3 regions of the Sinobacterium caligoides genome follow, and region 3 is predicted to be linked to each of the others. Evidence: predicted binding sites of a transcription regulator. Region 3 holds the regulator's gene; each other region holds the start of a gene.
What was found. Region 3 encodes sigma-54, which starts transcription at its own class of promoters, with help from an activator protein. Its sites were predicted from a motif close to TGGCACANNNNTTGCNNT; they were not measured.
Positions count from the first base shown of each region.

Region 1: EDC56_RS19830 (VPLPA-CTERM sorting domain-containing protein) is a predicted target of sigma-54. The motif match lies at 5,951-5,968, and genes of this name have one in related genera.
Region 2: EDC56_RS05485 (VPLPA-CTERM sorting domain-containing protein) is a predicted target of sigma-54. The motif match lies at 4,989-5,006, and genes of this name have one in related genera.

Region 1 covers NZ_RKHR01000005.1:453,262-461,118, forward strand. Annotated here, with positions in the region: gene EDC56_RS14270 (outer membrane beta-barrel protein) at 68-685, opposite strand; gene EDC56_RS14280 (catalase) at 1,267-2,715, opposite strand; gene EDC56_RS14285 (hypothetical protein) at 3,563-4,132, shown strand; gene EDC56_RS14290 (GFA family protein) at 4,222-4,605, shown strand; gene EDC56_RS14295 (hypothetical protein) at 4,890-5,093, shown strand; tRNA gene EDC56_RS14300 (tRNA-Leu) at 5,381-5,467, opposite strand; gene EDC56_RS19830 (VPLPA-CTERM sorting domain-containing protein) at 6,107-6,661, shown strand; gene EDC56_RS14310 (Hpt domain-containing protein) at 6,824-7,195, shown strand; tRNA gene EDC56_RS14315 (tRNA-Gly) at 7,263-7,338, opposite strand; tRNA gene EDC56_RS14320 (tRNA-Gly) at 7,393-7,468, opposite strand; tRNA gene EDC56_RS14325 (tRNA-Cys) at 7,531-7,604, opposite strand; tRNA gene EDC56_RS14330 (tRNA-Gly) at 7,695-7,770, opposite strand; tRNA gene EDC56_RS14335 (tRNA-Cys) at 7,838-7,857, opposite strand, start outside.
Region 2 covers NZ_RKHR01000003.1:1,231,895-1,239,751, forward strand. Annotated here, with positions in the region: gene EDC56_RS05465 (hypothetical protein) at 1-538, opposite strand, end outside; gene EDC56_RS05470 (hypothetical protein) at 710-1,288, opposite strand; gene EDC56_RS05475 (hypothetical protein) at 1,627-2,604, shown strand; gene EDC56_RS20065 (hypothetical protein) at 2,927-3,046, opposite strand; gene EDC56_RS05480 (VOC family protein) at 3,225-3,620, opposite strand; gene EDC56_RS05485 (VPLPA-CTERM sorting domain-containing protein) at 4,360-4,920, opposite strand; gene EDC56_RS19425 (styrene oxide isomerase) at 5,383-5,805, opposite strand; gene EDC56_RS05495 (GFA family protein) at 6,021-6,428, opposite strand; gene EDC56_RS05500 (DUF6037 family protein) at 6,516-7,010, opposite strand; gene EDC56_RS05505 (arsenic resistance protein) at 7,346-7,857, opposite strand, start outside.
Region 3 covers NZ_RKHR01000001.1:15,290-23,146, forward strand. Annotated here, with positions in the region: gene lptA (lipopolysaccharide transport periplasmic protein LptA) at 1-440, shown strand, start outside; gene lptB (LPS export ABC transporter ATP-binding protein) at 444-1,169, shown strand; gene EDC56_RS00105 (RNA polymerase factor sigma-54) at 1,427-2,941, shown strand; gene hpf (ribosome hibernation-promoting factor, HPF/YfiA family) at 3,091-3,393, shown strand; gene ptsN (PTS IIA-like nitrogen regulatory protein PtsN) at 3,415-3,876, shown strand; gene rapZ (RNase adapter RapZ) at 3,932-4,786, shown strand; gene EDC56_RS00125 (HPr family phosphocarrier protein) at 4,813-5,082, shown strand; gene mgtE (magnesium transporter) at 5,239-6,597, shown strand; gene yjgA (ribosome biogenesis factor YjgA) at 6,659-7,165, shown strand; gene cysE (serine O-acetyltransferase) at 7,162-7,857, opposite strand, start outside.

The DNA.
Region 1 (7,857 bases), on a different contig from region 3:
AAACTGATCATACAGCAACGGTAAAAGTCGGCACATCCTATCCTGTGCCGACCTCTTTGAAGGATGCTTAGAAGAACATCCGATAGCCAAGGCTTGTATTAATCACATCGTGATCATAGTCTCCCATGTCACTACTGGCTTCGTATGAAAACTTACTACTCTCGAGGTAAACTTCTGAGCTACCTGTAACATTCAAGGCTACACCGGCACCGAAGTAAGGAGCAAATCCTGAATCCTTGTCGCTGTTCTTGAAGCTAAACTCATCCTCTACATGGATCTGAGTGGTTTCACTCACATCGCTGGTAAAATAAGCAGCCCCCAACTTACCGTACACCCTAAAGCTATCATTGACCGGGTAGCTAGCAACTGCTGCAAGACCCAGCGCAGAAGCCTTCGCTTCCCCCTTATAAGTCAGGTAAGGGCCAGGGTTATGTTCTGCCTCAGCCTTTCCGAAATCGTAGTAACTTGCCTCAAGAGAAAAATAGTCATTGAACTGATAACCCGCCGTTAGGTTAAAACCAACAGCCTTATCGCTGTAATCATAGTTATTAATATTTTCAAAATTGTAGTCCTGATCAGCGTAGCTGATGGCAGCACTGGCGTAGAAACTCGGTTCTTTGGCGAAGGCGGTCGCGCTGACTAACAATGAGGTAGGAATGACGAGCGCGGCGAATAACTTATTCATAAAATTTTCCTAGATCAAAAAAAGTGTGTACGTTGTTACCGCGGCGATAATGACGCTATAGAATTTAATTAATATCCATAGATAGCGAAAAGTCGCTATGCGTTAAAACTTACAAAATTAGGGAGTTATGCTGCTATATCGCTTGAAATAGCATCAACATAACTTGTTAGTAATAAAAAAAGTTGAACTTAATAAGGGCTTATTACGACTGCTATGATCCATTTTTTATTATAATTCACTCACCAAAAATAAACAGTTACGCCACCAGCCTAGCTAGATTTAGCAGTTCCGTTACAAAACGGTCGAAATCAGCTATAAAGGGCTCTGTATTTAGCACACTGCCACCTTTTCTGTTGATTGCTATATTGGGCCGATCCTGATCCCAAGAACTCACAGCTATACCCCAGCAAGACAGCGACAAGCTAGAAATTTCGCTACTGGGCACCAGGCCATCTTTGGTTTGACCAGCGAGCTCATGAGCTAGCGTTGCCGCCATCAAAAACAGCGGCATGCTAGCCTCAGCATAAGGCGATAGAACCTACTCACCCCATGCAGAACAGCGAGATGAATGGCCACATAGCCTATACATCGTCTAAGCTGACGCCCAATGCCTTAGCAACACCTGCACCATAGGCCGGGTCAGCCTGGAGACAATGTGAGATATGGCGCTTTTGTATAGGCAACGAAGCACCACCAACGGATCTTGCCGTATTTTCAAACAGCAACTGTTGCTGCTCCGCACTCATCAACCTAAATAGATCTCCAGGCTGAGAGAAGTAGTCTTCATCCTCACGATGGTCCCAATGTGCCGCTGCGCCAGACAATGACAACGGTGGCTCAGAAAAGTCAGGCTGCTCCTGCCACTCTTCTTTGGTATTAGGCTCATAACCGATCGTGCCACCAAAATTACCATCGACACGCATAGCGCCATCACGATGATAGCTGTGTACAGGGCAACGTGGTGCATTAACAGGTATATGCTGATGATTGACGCCGAGACGATAGCGCTGAGCATCACCATATGAAAATAGGCGCCCCTGCAACATTTTGTCAGGAGAGAAGCCTATCCCAGGAACAATGTTTGCCGGCGTAAACGCTGCCTGCTCAACCTCAGCAAAATAGTTCTCTGGATTACGGTTCATCTCCAACACACCTACCTCAATGAGAGGGTAATCACCGTGTGGCCAAACCTTGGTCAGATCGAATGGGTTGTAGGGCGACTTCTCCGCCTGCTCTTCCGTCATCACCTGGATACTCAAGGTCCAAGAGGGGAAGTCACCCTGCTCTATCGCATTGTAGAGGTCCGCCTGATGACTCTCGCGATCACCGGCGATAATATCGGCAGCCTCTTGGTCTGTGAGATTCTTAATCCCCTGGTTGCAGTTAAAATGAAACTTCACCCAGACTCGCTCGTTATCCGCGTTAATCATGCTGTAGGTATGGCTACCAAAACCATCCATATGACGATAGCTCGCGGGGATACCACGATCACTCATCACAATAGTGATCTGATGCAACGCTTCAGGTAACGAGGTCCAGAAGTCCCAGTTGTTCTCTGCACTGCGCATATTTGTACGCGGATCACGCTTAACAGCATGATTCAGATCAGGGAACTTTAACGGGTCACGCAGGAAAAAGACGGGCGTATTATTACCCACCATATCCCAGTTACCTTCCTCGGTATAAAACTTAATCGCAAAACCACGAATATCACGTTCGGCATCGGCAGCACCACGCTCACCCGCAACAGTAGAGAAACGCGTAAAAAATTCGGTCTTCTTGCCAACTTCAGAGAATATCTTTGCTCGACTATATTGGCTTATATCGTGGGTAACGGTAAAAGTTCCATAGCCACCAGAGCCTTTTGCATGCATACGTCTCTCTGGAATAACCTCCCGATCAAAGTGCGCAAGCTTCTCTAAAAACCAGGTATCCTGCAATAGCTGAGGACCACGAGGGCCTGCCGTCATCACATTCTGATTATGGCTAACAGGGCAACCTGCGCCTGTCGTTAATTTCTTTTTCATCATCGCATCCTATAATTTGGGTTCTGGTAGCCCAGCAGTAGTCAGAGAATCACACCATAAGCCGCTACTACTCACTAAAGCATAGGCCAGCAAACAAAAAGAGCGCCGCCAACTTCTTTAGCATTGTCGACCAACCGAAGAGATACGCACTGGAACTAGCATTAGCACGAGCAACATCATCATTGCCAAGGTGGTAAAGGGTCTAAAACGTTTCTATTCTGTTACCACCTGGCATTAGCAGTGGTCGAAGGCTACATTTAACCCCGCCACATTATTCCAACAACCAAACAATATCTTTGATCTTTCTCATGATTATCGGATGCGATATTAATAGGAAAAACCTATTACACTCATAGCGAAAAACAATATTACCGGTTTAAATATTACTGCTAAAATTAACACGCATTGGGATCCGGGAATTTTATGCTAGCAAAAAACCATGACTAACAGCATTATAAAATTTATCTATTAAACCGTTGACCCAATTACTACACCCCTGACAGAAAAGAAACAACCACCACTTTAGCTTTCCAATATTTCAGCAATGATCTGCAGCTCTATCAAAAATCGCCTATTCACCGGAGCCGCATCCGCCGCAGAGCCAGCATATAATCTCGACACAGAAAAACAAGAATGTCGTCAATCCCGCCCTATCACCAGAACACAACTTCCAAACCTGTCATTAATACGCTAGTGTCGCCTCTTATAAAAACAATTTAGCACCTCAGTTATTATCGCCCTGCCTCTATGCCAGCAGACCTGCCTATCAAGAGCAATCATAAACTCAAGTGCATAATGGCAACCTAAGACCTCACTGAGCTGCTAGCAATACTTCGTGGATACTAACAATATGTTAACAATTATGGCATCGGACATATTTGGCATTACAGACGAGCTAATCGATCTTGGTGAGCGTATAAACAAGGACACATTAATCATTGATCCTTATAATGGGGAAAAGAATCTATTTAGCAATGAAAATGCAGCATACGAGCACTTCATGAGGGTTTGCGGTATTGACGCTTACTCCCGTCATGTTACGCGGCAAATAACAAAAATAAACACGCCATCCCAGCTAATTGGCTTTAGTGTTGGCGCATCTGCAATATGGAAAACTTCACCCAATCTTTGCAGGCGTCATTTTACGAACACACATTTGTTTTACGGGTCTCAAATACGCCACGAATCAAACATTGAACCAAAAATTCCGATTAATTTAATACTACCTAAACATGAGGAAAATTTTTCCATAAATAGTCTCAGCAGATCTTTAGAAAAAACCAACAACACCACACTACAACACAGTAAAGGCTTACATGGGTTTATGAATAAACTGTCTTGTAACTTCAATCAACAGGAATATGACCGGTATATAGCTTACCTTCGCGAAAGCGCCAGCCAAGCCACGATAAAACATTGACAATTAAGAGCAACACTTAGAGCCTCATAACGTATCACTCGACGACTTACCACAACCTCAATAACCTCTAATTAATAGTAGAAAGCAATATGATCTATCAAGCGAGCTGCCACTGTAAAGCCGTTGAGTTTCAAATCGAAGCACCGAATGAGATAGAAGCCGACCAGTGCAACTGCTCTATCTGCAAAAAGTCAGGCTTCTTGCACCTTATTATTCCACTGAGCAAGTTTAAGCTTATTAAAGGGCAAGAGTCTTTAAGCACATATTCTTTTAATACCGGCATTGCCAAACACACCTTTTGTAAAGTCTGCGGCATTAAGCCGTTTTATACGCCAAGATCAAATCCCGACGGCATCGACATAAACCTTAACTGCTTAGACACACAACCATACAACATAAACATTAAGCCATTCAACGGCATGGAGTGGGAACAGCACGCACACAAACTCGCTCACAAAAGCAAAGAGTTATAAAATGCTATGACCATCAAGCTCATCATCATGGACAGCTAACGCCATATTAAGCCAGCTTGATACTGACTACGGCCGCATAGCACTTGTTTAATAGCCCCCAGCCGCATACAGCGACCCACATGAGAGAAATACTGGCCTTAACAGCAAAGAGCTCGATAAAGTTTGATACGCTAAGGCTCCATTACAACTTTCAGCTGCTATTCTATGCGCCACAAACAATAGCTAGACCGCTGAAAGATTAAGATAAATCATCCTGATTAGTAAAACTTAAACCTAGGTGTTATATGGATACTGCAACAATGCTTTGGGGGCTTTTATTCAGCTCAATCGGCCTTGGCTACTTCATCTACGGCAAGAAGCAATCCCATACTGTAGCGCGCTATACAGGCATCACTTTGATGATCTACCCTTACTTTATTTTCAATACAATAGCGCTAGTGACTGTAGGCACATTACTACTACTCGTACCAAGATACCTCAAGCTGTAAATCAACAAGCAGAATCGCCCTTAATACTACCCCCTACTGTATTTACTTCGCCGTCACTTAATCAAGAGTCATAACAAGTTTACAGCCAACTAAGCCACCACCTGTCCCCAACCATCTTAAAGCAGCGATAACCTACAACCCGATCAACCACAAAGAGACCTAACAATAAAACCCGGTGGACACCTGAAGGGAAAAACGCCTATAAATACTTGCCTAGCAACCGTTGCCCATAACTTTCAGACATAAAAAAGCCCAGTAAAGTTAATACTTTACTGGGCTTTCATGTTTGGTGCCCGAGAACGGACTTGAACCGTTACGACCGTGAAGTCGGGAGATTTTAAGTCTCCTGTGTCTACCAATTCCACCACTCGGGCGTTCTACAGAGCAAGCGCACTTGCTGAGAACGGCGAGTAATATAACGAAACCTCTTCCATGATGCAACCATCAATAAGGCTTTTTCTATCACGAACTTATCTGGCACAGTTTTTTTACTATAACAGGTGGTTTTTGGTTATTTAAACAGCGAATCAGATGTTTTCTGCACGCCTGACTTGTCATCACCTTTTGAATATAGCCAAGCTATCAGTGTAAAAAATATCGTCAACGTCACCTCCCTCGCCCCCCATAAGAAAGTCGACACAAACAAGCGATCAACTCCGAGGTGCAATTCACAGCTTAGAGGGAAATGCTGTGATATTTACGTCACAATTGAGAGCTTTTTAGAGTAATAACGTCACCTTCAATTCCAAAATTATTGATTTTCTCGATAATCTGCTATGTCGAAGAATTTTTCAGCTTCACACCGGGCGAGAAAGATATCGACTCCCCCCCCTCTACCATCGAACTAGGAGGCTAGTTGGCACGCACCATGCTTATACCTATCTGTTAGCATGGCAACACCCTTGATGTCGTATTAACCCAACCAAACTTAAAGTCGACCGATGCGGGATGCAATTTAAGTTTGATAATAAAATAGCATAGTGGCCGAACGTCATAGTATGCGAGGGATAATAATGAAAAAAACAAGCTTAATAATTAGCGCAATAGCGCTGGCGGCTAGCTCTACAGCCAGCGCTGGCAATTTCGACTTTAATAAATTTGCAGGCGGCTACCACAACAGCCTGAGCTTCTCTGCCAACGGGGCCAATGTAGGCCTTACCGCCACCGCCCTTGGCGGCTCTAAGGTGTCTTGGACCAACGAAGGTCTTGGCCGTGGCAGCAATGGCTTAAACTACAAGATGTCAGGTGGTGAAGCGTTATCATTTAGCTTCACTAAGGCCGTTGATATCGGCACAATCGATGTCATAGGAATCAGTAGCGCCAGCATTAATTGGACCGCCGCCAACGGCGACACGGGTATTTTCTCTAATGCCACCGATGACGCTGCTGTTAACCTATTCAACATCACCAACATGACCATCACCGCCGAAGGCAACTTCATCACCATAAAAGGTATGGACGACGTATTCGTTTCACAGGTTAATGAAGTACCTCTACCTGCTGCCGCCTGGCTGTTTGGCTCTGCACTCCTTGGCCTTAGCGGCCTTGCTCGCCGAAGACGCGCCTAACACTCTCTCGCTTTAACCACCTGCAAGCACCGTTTTATACCGTCGCTGGGCTCGTAGGTGGTTTTTAGCAACTTTTTATCCGCCAATTAGCATGGGTAAAATACTCTGCAGGCACTAAGCTTATAACAACAGACCTTTCACCGTTTGTCGTGGAGCTTAAACGTGCAGAAAACACAATTTATTCACCTCCCCTCCCTCGAGAAGCTTTCACTCGCGATGAGCGCCGAACGCTTTGATCGCTTTAAGCAGGTCGCCCTCTCTAGCCTCAATGATCTCGCCGATGAGCTCAACCAAGCACTCGCCAACCAAGACATTGAACAACTGCATCGCTCCGCCCACTCTATTAAATCATCAGCACATTATATGGGCGGACTTTCCATTTCAGAACAGGCTCGCTTGCTCGAGCAACAATTTAAAAACCAAGACATGGTAGACGCAGAACAGGCTGTAGCCACCCTGCAAGCGGATTTAAAAGACTTTATGATAGAGCTGGAGCACTACTCACCAGAACACTCCCCAGATAAAGCAAGCTGATAGCGCAGGAACAGCGTTCAACCAGTAAAAAGCAAAAACCCAGCCATTGGCTGGGTTTTTAGAGATTTGGAGCGGGAAACGAGACTCGAACTCGCGACCCCAACCTTGGCAAGGTTGTGCTCTACCAACTGAGCTATTCCCGCTAAATTTTCTCTTGTGAAAACTCCATCACCTATCGCAAACACCGCGATTGATATTGGAGCGGGAAACGAGACTCGAACTCGCGACCCCAACCTTGGCAAGGTTGTGCTCTACCAACTGAGCTATTCCCGCACAAAAGATTACACTGTATCTGCAAGCCTAATGACTTCAGATATCACCCTCCATCAAATAGATGGAGGCTCGAAGCGGAATCGAACCGCTGTTGACGGATTTGCAATCCGCTGCATCACCACTCTGCCATCGAGCCTTTGACACTGCTTTGGTAAGCGAGATCAAGGAGGTGCTGTAGTTAACGTCTACCGACGATTATTACAGCCCCGAGGGCCTGCAATGAATTTGGAGCGGGAAACGAGACTCGAACTCGCGACCCCAACCTTGGCAAGGTTGTGCTCTACCAACTGAGCTATTCCCGCTAAAAGACAGCCAATCTTCACTATTTTTTCGTCTAGCGACGACTCCATTAATTAGCGTACTAAGTAATGGAGGCTCGAAGCGGAATC
Region 2 (7,857 bases), on a different contig from region 3:
AGTCTTTATGATAATGGCCAAAAGTCATATAAATAAAACCGAAGCGATAATCAACAATTAACCTGCACTCAATATTTAACCCATCACCGCACGTATACTCTAGAAATTGCCCCCTATTTCTCACCACGCCCTTGTTCGACTGCTTGTTAGGCAGCCCACCAAATGCGCTGGCAACACCACCAATTGCAGGGGAAGCCGTATTACTGATAGCTACACCGCCATCATCCCTAAATGGCAAATAACCAAATTCATTCTGATGAATTGAACGATTCCCCCTCGCATAAAACGACAAATACGCCGATGAAGAAGCGCGCAATCCTTTCCTCAACGTCTTTAGCAAAGAATATGTCTCGCCACAATTATCAACAAAGCATTCGTCATTAAAAATCGGAACAACACGCAACCCACCTCTTACATCTCGAAAGCGAATCGAACCTTCGTACTCCTCATTACCGCAGCGATTATATAACACTCGTCTTGCTACCGGGAAGTTCCCTGGAAATTCGTCAACTTCCTCTAAAACAGGTTGAAACGGCATATCATCATCCTTAATTTAATAACAGACAATTATTGAAGAGAAAATACGCTATCTGTTAATTTATATTAAAATGCACTAATCAATAAATTAAAATATGGGTAAAAGTCGTGCCTCACACCTACATTTAATACCGCCCACTCTCTAAACGCCAACGATACCCAAACACACCTATCAACAACGCGCAGCGATAGCGAGCTTGTCTGGAGTACCTTCAGCAAGTGTTGCCGCATAGGTCCTATAATCTATAGCAGTAAGCGGCCTTGCAAGACTTGCCAGATTTAGACCGACAGAATGACAGGTATGACTATAGTTATTAACTAGGCAAGTATAATCAGAAAGAGTAACGCTTCCAGCACCATCGTACCTCATAAGCTCTTCCGTGAACTTTTCTTCCAACACAGAACTTCTTGCCGCCTCCGGCAACAGATACAATAACTTAGCCTTTTGCACGGGGTTGGCAGGGGCCCCACCTGTTGGAAAGGAACCGGGCAAATCTGTCGCATAAAAAGTAGGTAACCCAACATAGTTATAATGAATAACCTGTCCATTTATATGTGATATTTCGAAGTTATTAGCACTCATTGTTAGCGATGTTTTTGGCTCCTGCCCGTACGTCTCATGATAAATATTTATCGTCACGGTTCCCGCTAAAGTAGTTCGAACATACGCCCTCATTTCCTCTAAAACTCTTGCAAAACCCAGCTTTATATCCATTCTATTACTACTTTCTGTCACCACCCAATCAATCATTTAGCTATTACTCCTGTAAAGATTATCCTTAATACGCTCAATAGCACTCTACATAGTTTTTTAATTCATATCCCTAATTTTTTGTTAATTTATACCAATCGTCATTCAACAATTAGCCTCAGTCACTTATCTTCAAACCATTCCAATTCAGTTACAGACATCTAATATATACGCCTAGCATCGCGGTGAAAGAACCCTGATGCTCGTCAAGGCTCTCTAAACTATCTTCAAATGAAGAGGCAGTCTAATTGACAATGATTTGGCTACAATTTAGCCTAATACGCAAGATTTCCAGGCTTCACCCCTTCAAAAACTCAACCGCACTGCGTTAGGTATAAATGACAGAAGAAGAAAAGACGAAGACAGAAAGTAACGGGCTAGCTAAACCCCTCATCATTATCGCCGCACTATTTATTAGTTACATTGGCTATAGAGCCTATCAAGGCCACGTTCTACTGCCGATTACTGTAATCCCGTTAATTTTAGGCATTGCTTATGAAAACTGGCGCATATCGAGCAACTGGAAACAACTAGCGAGACAAATCAGCATCAGCCTAGCAGTCAGCTTGCTTTCATTCCTTTCTGGAGTAACCGAGCACAGTTACAACTTTGAGGACAAGATCAGAGAGTGGCCCTATGTTTTCTCTATAATCTTTGTCTTTCTATCCCTCTACGATAATGAAGATAGCATTAAGCAAGAGCTTACCGAAGGAATCACCCTACTGCAGTCCCTTGCCGTTATCTATTGGATTTCAGACATAGGAACTTCACAGCTAATATGGTCATATCAATTCTTTGCTGTATTTGTCGGAATAGTTTTCTGCATTTTTTCATTTTTACATGCTTTCACTTATCTAGAGCTAACAAAATTATCGAGATTGTTCTTAAGTATTTGGAGCGCAATAATCATGATAATCTTTGCCGCCGACAACGCCTATCAAACGTATCACTTCAGTAGTCACGAAAACTACCAAATATTCGAAGAGGCTTTGAACTTTTTACAATACTTTATACTAGGCACCACACTGATTTACACGGCTCAAAACATCATGCTGTTATTACCATACTTGCCAGGAAAAGGTTTTTTCAGCAGAGATAATTTCGATAATATAAAAGAATCAAACAAAAAATTTACGGAGAGATACTCACCACAACAAATAAAAATCTCTGACTCTATTATCGCCGTGATCTTTACCGCAGGGGTTTATTACTGCAACTACCACTTTAAGCTCGTACCAAGAAACACCATGATCTGGCTTGTTTTCTTAACATTTCCGACCATAATATGGCTTAAAAACAAGAGATTAACGAGCTAACACAGCAGTCTTTAAAGGTACCCAGAAGAAATATTCAGTGGTTTGATATCGACTAGTTTTTCGTTATTAAACCATTCCACGCCATCCCACAGAGTATATTTCGACAAAGAAACCTAGAGCATAATGCTTTTACCGTACAAGCAGACTTTAACCTTCGCCTAGCTATTGAAGCCCTTATTACTTCCTTAAATTTTATACAAAAGCGTCCCGCTTATTCCTTCATTATTACTACATCAACTATTACAACATTAACAGCGAGTTTAGAAAGCCTTTAATCTAAATTTATAGTGAACCATAACTTTTAACTATTATAGCCATCTACTTAGCAACCCAGAAGATACCAATCAATTTTCCTGCCCTTGTAATCATTGTCAGGGCTGTCGTTTTTGCTGGCAAAAAAAGCGTAAAATGACCAGCCAAAACCATCAAGCTTTTTGGCTATTTTACAATCAAAAAAATAATCATTTTACGCCTTTAATTCTGACCTAACAGACAACTCAACTTACAAATCTAAAAGCCATATAACGGTATATATTGCGATGAATTAAGATGAATACTGCTTTTTAACTCTTAGAGAAACAGCCACAGATTGATCAAACGACCGATATAGCCGGCGTAGCTTATGCCGCTTTATGAAATTCAATGACATTACTATCAGGGTCTCTCACAAAGATGAATGTCGCGCCGTCTGGCAGCGTAATGGGCCCGCCTGTAATGGGAATATTTTTACTTTCAAGTTGTGATTTAACAGAATCAATGTCGGTTATTTCTAGCGCCATATGAGTGTAGCCAGTGTGTTTTACTGGGGTATCCATCAGTACATTTTCTAAGTCTGCTTGGTTAGCGTTGAGAATGAAATTGATATTGATGCCTGATGGATGCTCCATTACAGCCACAGGCTCTGGACCGACAGGCCCAACGATAAATTCAAAGCCAATTTTCTCATAGAATTCCCTTGATGTTTCAAGGTCAGAGACTCTTATACCGATATGATTTATTCTGGTAATTTCTTTCACTTTGATCCCTAAAGTTTACGGTCTATCAAAAAGTTAACGCCACGAACAGCGACTGAGCGTAGCAAAGCTCAGCCAGCATTACTGGCGCACCGCTTAGTATTGCTACAACCGCGCCTGGTAAAGCGCCCCAAATTCGAGTGCAAGAGCACGCTCACACTGCAAAGCGTGCTGTTAATATCGGGGAAAAAGATTACCGCACTAGTGGCGCAAAGTGAAGTTACAAGCAGATGATATATAGATGAATCACCGACGATTATCAGCCGCGGTACCGGCATCATTACGCGCACGAAAGACGCCCCTTCTAGACTGAGGTGTGCGCTATCTCACGATACCACCCACATAGACCTAAAGCCCACTAAACCCCTGCAGGGGCAGCGTGAACTGGCATCAGGCTGCACACAGCCGCCGCACATAAAGGCCTACAGCTACATGAGTCGCTACCTTATTAGGAGCGAACGAAAACAGATGCCAAAGGGATTGCAGCACTTAAACCCAAAAGACTATATTGCACTCATCAACCAAACGGGACGGGTGATGCGCAAAAATAAGGCGCCACGGTATCAGCAAGGCCACAAGCAAAGACGAGAACACAGCGTATCACCCCCCCTTCACACTCCACTCTATTCCATCCAATCTGGGTATACTTTCAGATCGAAAACTAGTCAGTGTGCGATGCATTGACCGTGTAATTGAGGTTTAATCCTCTTTATATGACTCAGGTGTCTTTTGGTTAGATGCCTTAGCTATTTTTTCGGCGCTTCAGCGAAACCAACCCTAACAACGCAGAACCAAACAACCAAGCTGCACCGGGAACGGGGACTTCAGAGCCAGATACTTCCGCAAGCACCTGATAATCTAGGCCGCTAATTTCAACGAAAGCGAAGTCGTTAAAAACAGCGTAGTCAAAACTACTAAAAACCCAGTCAAACTCTAAAGCCTCTCCGGCTAGAGCATTAAATTCAAAGCCGAATATTTCCCCAGTGGTTCCATTCTCAAAATTACTGTTAACATAATTAGATGTATCCATTTCCGCATCCGAATTCAAATGCAGAGAGGGATCGAAAATCGAAAAAACATCTAGAATTGAGATCACGCCGGTATCACCTTCATTGCTGACCCCAATATTAACTATTCCACTGTAATCTTCTTCAAAGATATAAGAAAATGTATGCTGGTCAGTCGACTTAAGCACTAGATCCCCTTCCTCTGGAGGCCCAGGATTATCAAGATATACCGTCGCGCCTGCGTTGACAGCGGTTAGAGATGTAAGCAAGATTAGCAAGATTTTATTCATGGTCATTTTAATAGTCCGTTATTTAGCACTACAATTAAATATAGAAAGCAGAAGCATTATTAGCCTGTTAGGGCAAAGCAAAACACATGCCAACTCTACAGTTTTGCTAAACAGCCCCCCCTTTCCTAGCCTCTAGTATTCGTCGATGTAAAGTAAATCGACAGCACCTTAATATACCAATCAGAATAACTAGAAAAGCGGACAAACTTAGACCTGACTACTTGCAATCACTTCACCTAACGAGCCCCTAGTATCACTGCGCCTCTCACTGCGTGCGGCGTGACTTTCTCTGTAGCATCGACCCGCACAGCAGTGTGAGCAATGAGCACCGCCGGGCCTGGGTTGAGTCTCGCGCCTTTGAGCTTGCCAGTGCCTTTGCCATTGATATCCGCGCTTATGTCGTGATAAGTAATCACAAACGCGCCATTGCACGACAGGTCAGTCAGGCGGATGGCTCTACGTCATTTTTTAAGCAGACTTCTTCGCCGCCCCATACATCAGCAACCCTATCGCAAGGAATGCAGTGAAAATCGGCAGGCCGCCTAACAATGCAACCAATTGATTGGAAAACGGAGGGGCGAGGTCCATACCCGCATTACCGCTTAACCCTCTTGCCCAACCATAGAGGGCGTTGCTGTAGCCGGTAAATACAATACTGTAAAAGAGTAGGCTGGCTTGTCGGCTGCTCAAGCTTAGCAGCGAGGCACAAGAGGCAATGGCCAGCATTAATAGACCGTTGGTCAGACCTTCCATATGGCTTATTTTCCAATCAGATACCTGCGTAGCCATGCTGCCTAACAGACTCATTGCGAGCGGGATACCTGACAGCATCCCTAACATAATGACCATGCCAGAATGCAGTATTAATCTTTTTCTTAAGTGATCATTCACGGCCACGCCTCTATCAATGGTTAGTTTTTTATCGCAGAACTGATGCTGTTGCGGAAGGCTATCGGCAACAATGCGGGACGTCAAAAAGAATGATTAATTACGCTGAAAGTTATAGCCTAACCTCATGATTATGGGTGACTTTATGAAAGTATAGCTGCCAACAAACACCGCAGTGATAGTGACGATTGCATCTGCTACATGCCACGGTGATGCAATCATTCAGACTCTTCACGCTCTGGTAATTGCGAGTTAATACAATACCAATTAGCTTTTTGTGATGTCCATATATGCTCTTTCTCTGCCGACTCGATATCACTATCGAGAGAACCAAGCCTCAGAACAATATGAGAGGTATCGGCTCTTTTTGCATAAATTTGAGAGCCACAATTCAAACAAAAATATCGATATTTTCCTGTAGATGACTCATACGATGTCAAATTATCTTTACCAAACAAAATGAAATCACAATCTTGAACAGAAGCAACGCTCGAGAATGCACTTCCGTGGGCCTTTCTACACGTCTTACAACGGCAATGAACTATGCCTCCAACCGTGCCAGATATTTCATATTTCACTGAACCACATTGGCAACTTCCATTAATCATCACGCTCTCGATCTTCATTCGGTACATAACACCTCAATAACCGGCGCAGATTTGCTGCGCTCGGCCCCGTAGGCGCGTAGCTGATAGATTTGTTATGAGCATGACTCACGGCGGAGTTACTATTTTTGCCAGCTTTTTCTGATCTGTCCAACAACTACTAATGTTCTTTTGTCTGCACCGAGCATAAGCTTTTTCCCCAAGAAGCTTACTTGTTTTGTCGAGGTTAACACTTTGAACGTTTTCGCCGCGCTTTGTGTTGTCTCTCCATTTTAAGAAATACACTTTATCAGCCTCATCTACATCTGGTCGATAGATTACAACATCATGCGGGTCGGCTTTTTGAGATGAAGCTGCCTGGCCAGGGATGGACTTATTAAATTCTTTGAAGAAATCAAATGGCTTGAAAGGGTTCTCGGGATCATACTTTAACCCAAGAGCTGCACATAAATTCTTATAAGTAGCAGGATCTAGCTGTGGATCTATAGCAAAACCTTTTCCCACTTCGACCTCAAAACTGAAGTTAGCAGCTTTGACACCAAACAGCAGAACAAATGGCTTATCATCTATAAAGAAGAATACATCGATAGAATAATACGCCATGAACGCCCATCGCATCCTTTTTGGCTATGCGTCTTCTCCAAATTTCCGTAAATGCCAAATTCAGCACATCTTCGGCCTCTCTATCGCAAACTTCATTGATGAATGCGATATCAGCCCCTTTTGGATATATCAGATAAACTCATTTTCTGTTGCGCCGAAAATGTCATATACATAATTATCAGCATCGTCGATTATTTGCATGCTCTTCATAGGCTATAACGCCTTTAACAACGGAAAATTACGGAGCCGAAAGGGCAGTAAGCGTTCCTTACCTTCATTACTTGAGAAGCCGCTTTTTCGCTTTTGGGGCCACACTCGTTGGTCCCGGATAACCGTTAATAGGTTTCTAACGAATGCTGACGAGTAGCAACAGCGGCCTCGTAGCGCTGGCGATCGCGGTTGGCGAAGGCTACCAGCGATAGCATTACCGGTACTTCGACGAGTACGCCGACAACGGTGGCCAGAGCGGCACCGGAGTGGATGCCGAACAAGCTGATCGCCACCGCTACCGCCAGCTCGAAGAAGTTGGAGGCGCCAATCATACCGCCGGGGGCGGCAATGGTATGGGGCTGGCCGCGGCGCTGTAGCCAGCGGTAGGTGATGAAGAAGATCAGATAGGTCTGCAATAACAGCGGCACCGCGATCAGGGCAATGTCCACCGGGTTGGCCAGGATGGTCTCGGCCTGAAAGTCGAAAAGTAACACCACGGTGCCTATTAGCCCCAGGATAGAGAGTGGCTTGAGGCGGCGGCTGAGGCGGTCGATCTTGGTGCTTGAGCGAATGCCATCTGGGTTCTTGGTCAATAGTCGCTGGCGACTGAAGGCGCCGGCGCCGAGGGGGATGATGA
Region 3 (7,857 bases):
ACATTGGTAATGTCAAACTCGATCAAGGTAGCCTCCACATTACTGCAGACAAGCTCGTTATCTATCAAGCGAATGGAGATCTTTCTAAAATTCAAGCTATTGGCAAGCCTGCACACTTACAACAACTGCCCGAAGTAGGGCAACAGATTGTCTATGCTCAAGGCGAAGTCATCGATTACTTTTCTGACAAAGACTTATTGATCCTGACCAAGAATGCCAGCATCACTCAAGACGGCACTCTAGTGAAAAGTGAGCGCATAGAGTACTTAATTAGCGAGGAAATTATCAAAGCCAAAGGTAGCGCTGAAGCCACAAGCGGCGACGACCGTGTACACGTCGTTATTCCACCGAGCCAAACCAACAACAAAGCACACTCAGCGCCAGAGAAAACGCCTGAGCAGCCTTCGCCCTCTCAACCACCGCTATCAGACGAAGAATAACCAATGGCAACGCTTAGAGCAGATAATTTAGCGAAAGCTTATAAGAGCAGAAAAATCATCAAAGATGTTTCTCTCTCCATCGAGAGCGGCCAGGTAGTAGGACTCCTCGGCCCCAACGGTGCAGGCAAGACAACCTGCTTCTACATGGTTGTCGGTATCGTCCCCCAGGATGCAGGACAGGTCTGGATCAACGACATCAACATCTCTGCCGAGCCCATGCACGGACGAGCAAAGTTCGGCATCGGTTATCTCCCACAAGAAGCCTCTATTTTTCGCAAACTTTCCGTTGAGGACAACTTGCTCGCTATACTGGAGACCCGTCACGACCTTAATCGCCAACAGCGACGTAGTAAAATGGAAGGGCTACTGCAAGAGTTTCATATTACCCATATCCGCAAGAGCCTCGGCATGTCGCTATCCGGTGGCGAGCGGCGGCGCGTTGAAATAGCCCGAGCTCTGGCTACCGAACCCGAATTCATCTTGCTTGACGAGCCCTTTGCGGGTGTCGACCCTATCTCCGTCAATGAGATAAAGGCAATTGTTAATCACCTAAAGTCCAAGGGCATTGGCGTACTGATTACCGATCATAATGTACGCGAAACTCTCGACATCTGCGATAAAGCCTATATTGTCAGCGAAGGCTATATTATCGCTGAGGGCAATGCCGATGCAGTACTCGCCAATCAGCAGGTTCGCAAAGTCTACCTAGGTGAACAGTTCAAGCTCTAAGTTGCGCACAACTGCAGCAACAAAACCGGCCTAAAGTTTGCCTGCCAGAGCTAGGCTCGCTAAACTGACCGCGGATACTTATAAAAACGACTGTATTATTATGGGTTACATCACCGTCACCGGCTGCCGAATAACCTCTACACCTAAGCAGCCATCGACCACCCGCCTGGCAACAGACACAGTCCTCAGATACACAACGCGACGGCAGCCCGCTTCTTATTTTCTTTCATTCTGGCTGCTCAGGAGACACTGACGTAGTGAAACAGTCACTTCAATTAAAGATGGGTCAACAGCTCACCATGACCCCGCAGTTACAGCAGGCTATCCGTCTGCTGCAACTATCGACACTCGACTTACAGCAGGAGATTCAACAAGCTCTTGAATCAAACCCAATGCTCGAAATCAGTGAAGATGATAACAGTCAGGGAGGGCTGAGTAGCGAAAATAACCTCGAGGCTTTAAACAGCTCTCAAGAAGGACCATGCCAGAGCACAGAGGAACATAAAAAAACGGAGCCAACAGACCCTAGCGCAGATACCAGCCACGACGATATCGACTGGTCTCAACCGGACACCATTCCCGATTTGCCAGTCGACACTCAGTGGGATGATGTCTATCAAAACACCGGCGGTAGTGCCGGTACCGCGACAGACGACTTCGATTTTGACTCACGCAATAGCCAGTCAGAAACGCTTCACGATCATCTACTCTGGCAACTCAATCTCACCCCTATGTCAGATACCGACCGAGTTATTGCCATGTCGGTCATCGATGCCGTAGAGCCTTCCGGCATGCTCTCTTTGAGCGCCGAGGAGATTCACGCAGGGCTTGACCTCGCCTCCCCGGTAGAGCTTGACGAGGTGATGGCCGTACTCCACCGCGTACAACAATTTGACCCCCCCGGCGTTGCCTCACACGACCTAAAAGAATGCCTATTAATACAACTGAACCAACTACCGGAAGATACCCCTTTGTTGGCGGAAACAAGGAAGGTGATCACTCATTACCTTCCTTTATTGGGTAATCGGGACTTCGCCCAACTGATGCGTCGTGCCAAGATAAAAGAGCCACAGTTAAAAGTAGTTATCGCACTAATACAAAGCCTTAACCCTAGGCCTGGTGACTATATCAATGAGGAGGATACCCAGTACATTGTACCGGACGTCTTCGTGCGGAAAACTGCTGAGCACTGGCAAGTAGAATTAAACCCTGATGTTTCACCAAACATACGTATCAACGGAAACTATGCCGCACTGATTAAGCGTGCCGATAGCAGTAGTGACAACACCTTTCTTAAGGACAACCTACAAGAGGCCCGCTGGCTGTTAAAAAGCTTACAAAGTCGTAATGAAACACTAATGAAAGTGGCTAGCAAAATTGTCGAACTACAGCAGGGTTTCCTTGACTACGGTGAGGAGGCCATGAAACCTATGGTGCTGCTGGACATTGCTGAAGCTGTCGAAATGCATGAGTCGACGATATCCCGAGTCACTACTCAGAAGTACATGCACACACCGCGCGGCATCTTCGAACTCAAGTACTTCTTTTCTAGCCACGTCAGCACAGAGAGCGGTGGCGAGTGTTCCTCCACCGCCATCCGCGCCATTATCAAGAAGTTAATAAACGCCGAAAACCAACGTAAGCCATTGAGCGATAATGCAATAACAAAACTCCTTGCCGAACAAGGAATCAAGGTCGCACGCAGAACAATAGCCAAATACCGCGAGTCGATGATGATTCCTCCATCCAACGAGCGTAAACAGCTGGTTTAAAGTCAGCATATGTTAGCTACAATTTATAGACGAAAAATAACAAAAAATTAGAGTGAGCCATTAACAAGCGACAACGCATGCAATCAAAAATGCTCAGCAAAGTCGCATACCGATATGCAGCTATACCGATACAACAGAGAGGAATATATATGCAAATCAACATCAGCGGTCATCACCTAGAAGTTACTAACGCGCTACATGACTACGTTGTCGGTAAATTTGATCGTTTAGATCGTCACTCAGATCTGATAACCTCCTCATCCGTTACTTTATCGATAGAAAAAACACGGCACAAAGCAGACGCCAGCCTCCATGTAACTGGAAGCAGCCTTGTCGCCTCTTCGGAGAGCGGTAATATGTATGCCGCCATTGATCTATTAGCCGACAAGCTTGATCGTCAACTGTTAAAGTATAAAGAAAAATCCACGTCGAATAATCACGGCCTCCGTTAGCCACTCTAGATATTGATCATTATGCAGCTGCCTAATATTCTTACTGTAGAGCGCACTTATTGTGATGCTCCTGGGTCGTCGAAGAAACGACTCCTCGAAACTATTTCTGAGTTTATCTGTAACGACATTAGCGCGTTCGATGCCGAGGAGCTTTTTCAGCGCTTAAAAGCTAGGGAGCGCCTCGGAAGCACAGGTATTGGGCATGGCATAGCAATCCCACACTGTCGAGTTCCCAACTGCATTACCATCACTGGCGCCCTCTTTAAACTAAAACAAGCCATTGATTTCGACGCAATTGATAATCAGCCCGTCGATCTGTTCTTTGTTTTATTGGTACCGGAAGAGGCTTGCGATCAGCATCTACAGGCGCTCTCTCTACTTGCGGAACAGTTTAACAACCAAGACTATTGCCAATCTCTCCGTGACGCCAGCAGTAATCAAGAGTTATTCGACGCAGCCATTAATATCGTCACCTCCGCTTAGGCTTTATTAATAACGGCCTTTAACATAATGAAAATGAGAAAAAGGACATAGGCAGATGAGACTCGTAGTGATTAGTGGCCGCTCTGGATCGGGAAAGAGCACCGCCTTAAATGTACTAGAGGACGCTGGTTTCTTCTGCATCGACAACCTGCCTGCTTACTTACTACCCGCACTCATTAGCGAGACGCATGCCAACTCATCCCCTGAGCACGAGAGGTTGGCCGTCTGCATTGACGCCCGCAACAACTCTCACAGTCTCTCCGAGTTTCCCCATGTAATGAAAGCCATACCAGAGGAGCTTGATACTTCTATCATCTATCTCGATGCAGCTGATAGCCGCCTCATTCAGCGCTTTAGCGAGACGCGTAGAAAGCACCCCTTGAGCAATCAACACACGGCTCTACAGGAAGCTATTATCAATGAACGCCGAGTGCTGCAACCCATAGCCAACATTGCTGATCTGACCATTGATACCAGCAAGTTGACCTATCACGAGCTACGCGACTTCATTAACAAGGAGGTAGCCCAGCAAAGTAACAATCAGATGACTGTGCTGTTCCAATCGTTCGGTTTCAAACATGGCAGCCCCTCCTACGCCGATATGATCTTCGATCTTCGCTGTTTACCTAACCCGCATTGGGTGACCTCTCTGCGGAGCCAGACTGGCTTAGACGCCGGCGTCAGAGAGTTTCTCGAAGGGGAGCAAGATGTCGATGAGATGCTCAACGATATCACCGCCTACTTAGAGCGATGGCTGCCACGCTTTCTCGCCAACAACCGCTCCTACACCACCGTCGCCATCGGCTGTACCGGAGGGCAACATCGTAGCGTCTACCTAGCAGACAAACTTTTCCAACACTTCGAGGAACATTTTGATCATGTACAAATTCGTCATCGTGAACTCGAATAACAACTTCAAACGCCGATAAGTCTGCCATGGTTAAACAACAAGTAGAGATCATCAACAAATTAGGCCTACACGCCAGAGCCGCCGCGAAACTGGTTACCACGGCGACGAACTTCGCCTGCAGCATACAAGTGACTAAAGATGGCCGCAGTGTCGATGGAAAAAGCATCATGTCGGTCATGATGCTGGCCGCCTCCAAAGGCTGCTGCATCATCATTCAGTGCGACGGTGAAGATGAAAACGATGCCCTAGAAAGCTTGTGCCGCCTTGTGAACAACCGTTTTGACGAGGAGGAATAGTTCATCAGCGGCGGTAAAAAACACCATTGTTGACGAGTGTCAGCGATAATAGATTGTTGTCACACAGCATTTCTTGCATAATCGCGTGCAAACACATACACCAACAGAAAAGGTCACGCCTAGCGCTTACCCACCTCTCTTCGTCGAGTATTCTGCATGCCGCAAGCAAACGATCAAGCCCAAACTCAGCACCACTTACGCACTCTCTCCGACGCTGTCGATACGGGCGCTCTGCAGAGTATTAGGCACTTGCTTAAAAGCCTCTCGTCCCCCGATATAGCCCACCTTATCGAGTCCTCCCCTCCCAGGCAACGTGCTGTTCTATGGCGCTTACTCGATAGTGAGCGCGAGGGTAACGTGCTACAAGAACTCGGTGATGACGTACAGGCGCAGTTCCTTAAAGGCATGGATACCGATGAGCTCATCGCCTTAACCGATGGTCTCGAGCCCGACGATATTGCCGACATACTACAGCAGCTTCCCGATCGTATCATTCAAGAAGTGCTGCTCGCGATGGATACGCAAGACCGTCAACGGGTAGAAAAAATACTTCCATATCAAGAAGATACTGCCGGCGGCCTAATGAATACTGACAATATCAGTGTCAGGGCAGACATCACTCTAGATGTCGTATTGCGCTATCTCCGACGGCTACCAGAACTCCCAGAAATATTCGATACCATCTTTGTTGTCAACCGCAACGACCGCTTCTTAGGGCAGCTTTCCATCAGTAAGCTACTCTCCAGCGACCCAGCGATGACCGTCCGTGAGATTATGGCAACCGATATCGAACCAATACTCGCCAGCGTTCCCGACACCGAAGTGGCAAACTTATTCGAGCGTCATGACTGGGTATCTTCTCCCGTCATCAACGAAGACGGCGAGCTCCTCGGCCGCATCACCATCGACGATGTTGTTGACGTTATCCGCGATGACGCTGATCACTCTCTATTGAGCATGGCCGGCCTTGACGAAGATTCGGACACCTTCGCCACCGTACGCAATACCTTTCCGCAGCGTGCACTCTGGCTGGGCCTAAATCTACTAACGGCGTTATTCTCCGCTAATGTTATCGGCCTATTTGAGCAAACCATCGAGAAAGTTGTCGCCCTTGCTGTATTAATGCCTATTGTCGCCAGTATGGGGGGGGTTGCCGGCAATCAAACTCTCACCATCATCATTCGAGGCATGGCCCTCGGGCAAATAGGCAAGAGTAATACCTACTGGCTATTCAGCAGAGAGTTGGGCGTCGCTATCTGTAACGGTCTACTCTGGGCCAGTTGTGCCGCATTAGTTGCTAGCTTATGGTTTAATGACATTATCATCGGAGCCATCATTGCTAGCGCTATGATCATCAACTTAATGACTGCAGCAACGGCAGGGGTGTTAATTCCCGTAGCCCTCAGAGCGATGAAGATAGACCCCGCCTTAGCCGGCACTATGGCCCTAACCACCATTACTGATGCCGTGGGCTTCTTCTCCTTTCTCGGTCTAGCGACCGTATTTTTAACCTAACGGTTAAAGCCCCCAAACAGCGTAAATATAACGAGCGTTACAGTTAAAAAAGAGACAACTCATGAGTGACGAGCAAGAATTCGAATACGATGGACCTTCAAAAAGCCAAATCAAGCGCGAGATGCACGAGCTACAAAAAATCGCTCAGAGGCTAGTCGAACTGCCTAAAGCCGAGCGAGCCAGAATCCCGCTCAATGAAAAGTTAATCGACGCCATAGCCACGGCTCACCGCATCAAGAGCCGAGAGGCGCTTCGACGTCAAATTGCCTACACCGGCAAAGTGCTGCGAACCATCGACATCGAGCCAATCATTGAGGCGCTAGATAAGATCGATCGTGGACAGCTAGAACTAGCACACCGCTTTCGCCGGGTTGAAGCAATGCGTGACAAAGTCGTCGCAGAGGGGCTGCCTGCTTTAGAAGAGGTACTGAGTAACTACCCCGGTGCCGACCGCCAGCACTTGCGTCAATTAACGCGACAAATCACCAAGGAAAGCAAAGAACAGAAGCCTCCCGCTGCCGCACGCAAGCTATTCAAATATTTACGAGAACTCGAAAGCGAGCGCTAACTTATATCGTGGTTCATCGACAGGGCCGGCTGCGCGGTCCTCGGTATACCGACGACTTTTGCCGGCACACCTGCCACGGTAGTGTGCTCCGCCACGCTACTCAATACGACACTCCCCGCTGCAATCTTAGCGCCTTCACCAATAGTCACACCACCTAAGACCTTCGCTCCCGCACTAATCAACACGCCATCACCCACAACTGGGTGACGAGCCCCCTGCGAACAACCAGAGCCACCCAGGGTAACCTCATGCAAAATCGAGACATTATTGCCAACCACAGCAGTCTCACCGATCACGAGGCCAGTCGCATGATCCAACATTAAGCCAAAACCTATCGTCGCCGCTGGGTGAATATCGACATCAAAAACTGTGGCTATACAATTCTGGAAATAGAGCGCCAGCGGCACACGCCCCTGCTGCCACAACCAATGACTGACTCGATAGGCCTGCACCGCCTGAAAACCTTTAAAGTACAACAAAGGCATCGAATACTCTTTGCAAGCAGCATCCCGTTCCGGGTACGAAGATAGATCAGCCAATACAGCCTGCATAATATCCTTATCCGCAGCAAAGGCCTCATTACACACATCGCGTATCAACATCGCCGGCACCGTCTCACTATCGAGCCGAATAGCCAGCTGGTAAGCTAGCGCCTGATCAAGTCCTGAATGGTTAAGCACCGCAGCATGATA